DNA from 2 places in the Pseudomonas sp. MAG733B genome. Region 2 is predicted to be linked to the other one. Evidence: riboswitches for the same ligand, from Rfam matches in the RefSeq annotation. Region 2 holds a riboswitch; the other holds the start of a gene.
The links. A riboswitch is a leader RNA that binds a small molecule or an ion and turns the genes downstream of it on or off. The one in region 2 is predicted to bind cobalamin.

Region 1: linked by a shared signal. The riboswitch ahead of cobO (cob(I)yrinic acid a,c-diamide adenosyltransferase) and the one ahead of V6Z53_RS18575 (CbtB-domain containing protein) in region 2 are both predicted to bind cobalamin.

What each region holds. Positions count from the first base shown of each region.
Region 1 covers NZ_CP145732.1:5,449,966-5,453,364, reverse strand. The annotation lists gene V6Z53_RS24840 (sorbosone dehydrogenase family protein) at 1-852, opposite strand, end outside; gene V6Z53_RS24835 (hypothetical protein) at 920-1,504, opposite strand; cobalamin riboswitch at 1,657-1,890, shown strand; gene cobO (cob(I)yrinic acid a,c-diamide adenosyltransferase) at 1,973-2,584, shown strand; gene V6Z53_RS24825 (cobyrinate a,c-diamide synthase) at 2,595-3,399, shown strand, end outside.
Region 2 covers NZ_CP145732.1:4,063,350-4,066,748, reverse strand. The annotation lists gene cobM (precorrin-4 C(11)-methyltransferase) at 1-520, opposite strand, end outside; gene V6Z53_RS18585 (cobalamin biosynthesis protein) at 604-1,017, opposite strand; gene V6Z53_RS18580 (CbtA family protein) at 1,014-1,727, opposite strand; gene V6Z53_RS18575 (CbtB-domain containing protein) at 1,739-1,933, opposite strand; cobalamin riboswitch at 2,054-2,279, opposite strand; cobalamin riboswitch at 2,512-2,724, shown strand; gene cobW (cobalamin biosynthesis protein CobW) at 2,823-3,399, shown strand, end outside.

The DNA.
Region 1 (3,399 bases), 1.4 Mb from region 2:
GCCGATCTCATCGCGCTCGTTTACCGCTGTCCACAACGCGCCGCTTTGCGGTTCCCAGGCCATGCCGTTGGGGTTGCGCAAGCCTGAGGCGAAGATCCGGTGGTTGCCGGTGGCGCGATCCACTTCCCAGATCGCCGCGCGTCCTTCTTCCTGATCCATGCCGTTCTCGCCGACGTTGCTGTTCGAGCCAACCGTGACGTACAGCTTGCTGCCGTCCTGGCTGGCGATGACGTTTTTGGTCCAGTGGTGATTCAGCGTTCCGCCCGGCAGGTCGACGACTTTGATCGGCTGCGACTTGATGGCCGTGTCGCCGGTTTCATAGTGGAAACGCAGCAGTCGATCGGTATCGGCAACGTACAGGTCATTGCCGACCAGGGTCATGCCGAAGGGTGAATTGAGGTTTTCCAGGAACACCGTGCGCGTTTCGGCGATGCCGTCGTGGTTGGTGTCGCGCAGCAGCGTGATGCGGTTCGGGCTCGGTACGTCCGCGCCGGCGCGGCCCATGACTTTCTTGGTGATCCAGCCCTTGATGCCTTTGTTGTCATCGGGTTTGGGCGGCGCGTTGGTTTCGGCGACCAGTACGTCGCCATTGGGCAACACGTATAACCAGCGCGGATGATCGAGGTCCTCGGCAAACGCGGCGACTTGCGTGCCGCTGGCGGCCACAGGTTTTGCGCCGTCCGGCCAGCCTATCGCCGGGGCGATGTTCATCGTCGGGAACAGGGTTTTATTGGGTTCGGGCAACTTGGGCGACGGGCCGGTGCCGTCGGAGACTTGCAGGCTGGAGGTTTCACCGCAAGCGGCGAGCCCTCCGGCGAGAGCGACAACGAATACGAGCTGAGACGTGCGCATTGCTGATCTTCCCTATGAGTGCCTTGATTTAATCATAGAGAAGCATGGACGCAGGATGGTTCAACCTTCAGCTGCGCGCTTCCTTGAACAGAACGGCGATACCAGGGTGATAGTGACCCGCTTCGTTGCGCAATTTGCGATAGGCGTAGGGGAAATACCAGGCCACGGCGCAGGTGTGCTCTTTTTGCAGGTCATCGACCATGTCCTGGAGTTCTTCCGGGGTAGCGCCATGCTGGAGTTTTTGCGGTGCGACGAACAGGCAGCCGAGTTTCAGGTCGCTGGCGTAGCTGATGCGCTTGGCATCGCTGGTGATGTCATGCAGCGCCTGGGTCAGGTTCAGGCTGTTGACCCGTGGCCAGCGTTGCGTGGCCTGCAGCCAGGCGCGTGTTTCGGGGGTGGCGATGAACAGGTCGGCGCGAGCATTGCGCTCGCCTTCTTCGAGCTGTTTGCGGGTGGGCGATTGCTGCAGGGTGATCATCTCGGCCATCCACGCGGCGGAGGAAAGCAGGCCGAGGTTGGCCTTTTCGTCGAGCCAGTAGGGCGTTTCGTTATCGCCGCGCACGGCGTTGTAGCGGTCGATACAGTCAAACCAGCGCTCCAGCACCGGGCGCAGGAATTCGAGCTTCGGATTGCTGATGATCATGCCTTGCATGGGGCTCACCCTTGTTATTGTGTTGTGAGGTTGTGGCTCTTTGATATCACTGCTCGGAGTGTGGCACAAGATTGACGTCAAATTGCTGATCGGCGGCAGTTATTCGCTTTCGCGCCCCGTCTTCAATTGACGCTCCACCCCCAACCCTCTAACCTTCGCGGCTTGTTTCAGGTGCTCTGTGGCTTGGGTCGACAGAGTGAAACAGGGAAGTCGGTGAGTGGTCGCTTCGATATATGAAGCCTCGCGATCCCGGCGCTGCCCCCGCAACGGTAAATGAGTGAAAACTGCGTTTTGCGCCACTGTGTCGACTGTCGACATGGGAAGGCACGCAGTCCGGCCAACGCCGCTCATGAGCCCGGAGACCGGCCTGATCCATCCAAGCGGCATCACGGTGGGCGATGCCAGGCTTCTTGCCATCTATTCTTGTGCCTGCCCGCCGTTATTCCTGCCTCAACGGAGAGCTCCCCCATGACTGATACCCCTGATCGTGACGAACGTCATCTGGCGCGCATGCTGCGCAAAAAAGCCGTGATCGACGAACGCATCGCCAATTCCCCGAACGAATGCGGCCTGCTGCTGGTGCTGACCGGCAACGGCAAAGGCAAGAGCAGCTCGGCGTTCGGCATGCTCGCTCGCGCCATGGGCCACGGCATGCAGTGCGGCGTGGTGCAGTTCATCAAGGGCCGCAACAGCACGGGCGAAGAACTGTTCTTCCGACGCTTCCCGGAGCAGGTGCGTTTTCATGTGATGGGCGAGGGCTTTACCTGGGAAACTCAGGATCGCCAACGCGACATCGCTGCCGCTCAAGCCGCCTGGGCCGTGTCGCAGGAACTGCTGCGCGATCCGTCCATCGGCCTGGTGGTGCTGGATGAGTTGAACATCGCCCTGAAGCACGGCTACCTCGATCTCGATCAAGTACTCAGCGATTTGCAGGCGCGCCCGCCGATGCAGCACGTGGTGGTCACCGGTCGCGGCGCCAAGCCGGAGATGATGGAACTGGCTGACACCGTCACCGAGATGGGCATGATCAAGCACGCCTTCCAGGCCGGTATCAAAGCGCAAAAAGGCGTCGAGCTGTGAATACTATTTTATGAAAAACAGTCGACACTGCCCGGCAGTACTGATTGCCGCGCCGGCCTCCGGTCAGGGCAAGACCACCGTCACCGCCGCGCTCGCCCGTTTGCATCGTAATCAGGGGCGCAAGGTGCGCGTGTTCAAATGCGGCCCGGACTTTCTCGACCCGATGATCCTCGAGCGCGCCAGCGGTGCGCCGGTCTATCAACTGGACATGTGGATGGTCGGCGAGCAGGAAAGTCGTCGCCTGTTGTGGGAAGCGGCGGGCGAAGCCGATCTGATTCTGATCGAAGGCGTGATGGGGCTGTTCGACGGCACGCCGTCCAGCGCTGATCTGGCGCGACACTTCGGTGTGCCGGTGCTCGGCGTGATCGACGGCACGGCCATGGCCCAGACCTTTGGCGCATTGGCCTTGGGGCTGGCGCGTTATCAGCCGGACTTGCCGTTTGCCGGTGTCCTGGCCAACCGCGTCGGCACCCTGCGTCATGCACAGTTGCTCGAAGGCAGCCTGACTGAAGGTCTGCGTTGGTACGGCGCATTGTCTCGGGAGACCGGGATCGAATTGCCGAGTCGCCACCTCGGACTGGTGCAGGCCAGCGAGTTGAATGATCTCGATGTACGTCTCGACGCGGCGGCCGATGCCTTGGCCAGCAGTTGCGAGGTAGCGCTGCCGCCAGCAGTTGAGTTCGCCGCGCCGGACGTGATGACGGCCGAGCCGCTGCTAGCCGGCGTGCGCATTGCCGTCGCCCGGGACGAAGCGTTTGCCTTCACCTATGGCGCCAGTCTGGATTTGCTGCGGGCGATGGGCGCCGAGCTGCTGT
Region 2 (3,399 bases):
CCTCGACAATCTTCGTCAGGTGATTAACCCCCAAATGAATCGCCATGGTCGCGCCGTGCTGCGCCAGACTGGAAAACTCCTCGCCCGGCGGCATCGCGGTTTTGTCGGCATAGCGGGTCAGGATCACGCTCTGCGACACGTCGGGCAGTGTCAGTTCCGCTCCAAGTAACGCCGCACAGGCTGCGGTTGCGGTCACGCCGGGGATGATTTCGAACGCGATGCCGAGTTCGCGCAGGTGGCGAATCTGCTCGCCGATGGCGCCATACAGGCTCGGATCGCCGGAATGCACCCGCGCCACATCCTGGCCGTTGGCGTGGGCGGTCTTGATCAAATCGATGATCTGTTCCAGGTGCAGTTCGGCGCTGTTGACCACCGTTTCGGCGTGATGGCCTTCAAGCACCGCAGCGGGCACCAGTGAGCCGGCATAGATGATCACCGGGCAGCTGCGAATCAGCCGCTGGCCTTTGACGGTAATCAGTTCCGGGTCGCCGGGACCTGCGCCAATGAAGTAGACGGTCATCGTCGGTTCCTGTGGGAAAAAGGGGCTGCGCAAGGCTTCAGATGAAGATTGCTCATGATCGAATGCGTGGATTATCGGGGATTTTATGCAGCGCTGGCCAATGCCAGGGTGGCCTGGGCGTATTTTTGTCGCGGGATCAAAAGCTTGGCCGGTGCGTTGGCCAGTTGTTCGGCCAAGGCCAGGGCGGCGCTTTCCGCCACGCCATAGCAGCCGGTGCGCTCGAATGCGATCTCGGAATGGTGACTCAGTTGAGGCTGATAACCGGCCAGTTGTTCGCTGCTGAAATACATCAGCGGCAGCGCCAGTTGTTCAGCCAACTCGATCAGCGCCGGTTCATCACGCTTCAAGTCGATACTGGCCAGGGCCTTGATTTGATGCAGCCCGATTTGATGCGCTTGTAACGCCTGATCCAGCAGCGCCCGCAACGTATTGAGGGGGCAGCCGCGCTGGCAGCCCAGGCCGACCACCAAGGTCGGCGCTGCGCTGACATCAGTCATGCGTGGTATTGACCATCGCTTTTGCGGCGGAACAACCAGGCGCTGATCAGGCCCAGGGCCAGCCAGAACGCCACGTTGGTCAGCTGCGAAGCGATTTTGAATTGGGCTTCCAGTGCTTCCGGCGCGAGCATCGAATGCACTTCCGGTTGCGGTGCGCCAATCACATGAGGAACGGCGATGATTGCTGCGCCAAGGATTTTCATCAGCCAGTGGCGGCTGAACACGATCAGGGCGATGCCGACAGCGGTGGACGCGGCAGTGCCGATCCACCAGATCTGTCGTTGTGCCAGATCGGCGGCAGCGGTGCCTGGCAGTTCAGGCGGCAGGCCGAGGGTTGGCGCCAGTACGAAGGTCGCGTAACCGGCCAGGCCCCAGAGCAGGCCCTGAGAAGTTTTGGTCGGTGCGCGCAGGGTGTAGAGGCCAGCGAGCATCAGGGCGAAACCGACAGCCACCACCAGATTGCCGCCAGTGGTCGACAGCACGCGCTGCCAGCCGTCTTCCGGCTCCCAGGCTTCGGCATCGTGGGTGTGAGCGGCGACAGCGCCCTCGGCGTGGGTATGTTCGTGGACTTCAAGAGCGGCCGGTTCGGATTTCTCGTAGGTTTCGGCCTGCAAAATCAGCGGGGAGACCCAGAAGCTTTGCAGCAGGGTGAGCAGCAGGGCGGCGAGCAGCCCGGTGAAACCTGCGGTTTGCGCAATACGCTTGATCATGTCGGCAGGTCTCAATGGCACGGGAATGCAGAGCTGTGGCGGGTATCGTGCGCGGCGTTGTGCACCGCTTCGATGTGCGAGAAACCGGCGAAATACACCAGGCACGCGCCAAGGATCGACGCACAAACGGCGGCGGTCAGGCGTTGAGTCAAGGTTGTGGTGGCGCTGGAAGAGCTGCTGTGGCCGGTGCTGCTGATGATCGACATGGCGTTTCCCTCTGGTCTGTCAGCGGGGAATCAAAAGCGCATGCAGAGCCTCCGCACGACCGGGCGCGCAGAGATTCGAACAGCGCCCGCCCACCGCGGGTTTGTCATTCAGTGATTGTGTTTTCACTTTGTGTTGCGGGCCGGTCTCCGGGCTCACGAGGGGCGCAGGCGTCTGCCTGATCCTGCAAGCATCACCTTCCCATGCCTGATCGGCACAGTGGATTCGACGCTTCGCTCGCTTACCGTTGCGGGGGCAGCACCGGACTGACATGGCTTTGAGTAAAGCACATGATTCACCGGTTTCCCGTTTCACCCTGTGAAGGGCACCCGTAACAAGGCGTGTAGGAGAGCATGGGCGAGGGTTGGACGTCAATTGGCAAGGGTTCTCGTTTGAGCTTCTGTGGCGAGGGAGCTTGCTCCCGCTCGAGCGCGAAGCGGTCGCAATCGGATTCATGTGTTCTTCCTGTAGAAACGCGGCGCTCGGTTTCACGACGGCTTCGCCGCCGAGCGGGAGCAAGCTCCCTCGCCACAGATGATCGCATTCTCCGCTTGAACATTGACCCGCCCCAATACCATGCGTAGCCTTGCGCTTTCGAGGTTCTTCGGCGTTTGTCGAAGCTAAGAAGGGAACGCGGTCAATGCCGCGGCTGCCCCCGCAACTGTGAACGGTGATGTTCGCTGCCACGCCACTGCACGCTCAACCCTTGAGCCCGCGGGAAGGCGCAGCAAACGCCAGTCAAGCGACTGGCACACCGTCAGCCAGGAGACCTGCCTCGATACAGATTCTCACTACAACCGGGCGGGGTGATCCGGTGGCGAACGCTTCCGGCGCGCATGTGCGTTGCCGGTACTCGTCCCGTATGCCCGCCACCTTGCCAAAGGGCATCCGATGAAAACACTGGCCAAACTCCCCGTCACCATCGTTACCGGCTTCCTCGGCTCGGGCAAAACCACCTTGCTGCGGCACATGCTCGACAACGCTCAGGGCCGCCGCATCGCGGTGATCGTCAACGAGTTCGGCGAGCTGGGCATCGACGGTGAAATCCTCAAGCAGTGCTCCATCGGTTGCACCGAAGAAGAGGCCAATGGCCGCGTCTATGAACTGGCCAACGGCTGCCTGTGCTGCACCGTCCAGGAAGAATTCTTCCCGGTAATGCGCGAACTGGTCGCCCGTCGTGGCGATCTCGACCACATCTTGATCGAAACATCCGGTTTGGCTCTGCCGAAACCGCTGGTGCAAGCCTTCCAGTGGCCGGAAATCCGCAGTGCCTGCACCGTCGACGCAGTCATCACCGTGGTCGACAGCCCGGCCGTGGCCGCCGGCACTTTCGCCGCGTTCCCGGATCAGGTCGATGCCCAGCGCAAACTTGATCCGAACCTGGACCACGAATCGCCGCTGCACGAATTGTTCGCCGACCAACTGTCCAGCGCCGACCTGGTGATCCTCAACAAGGCCGACCTGATCA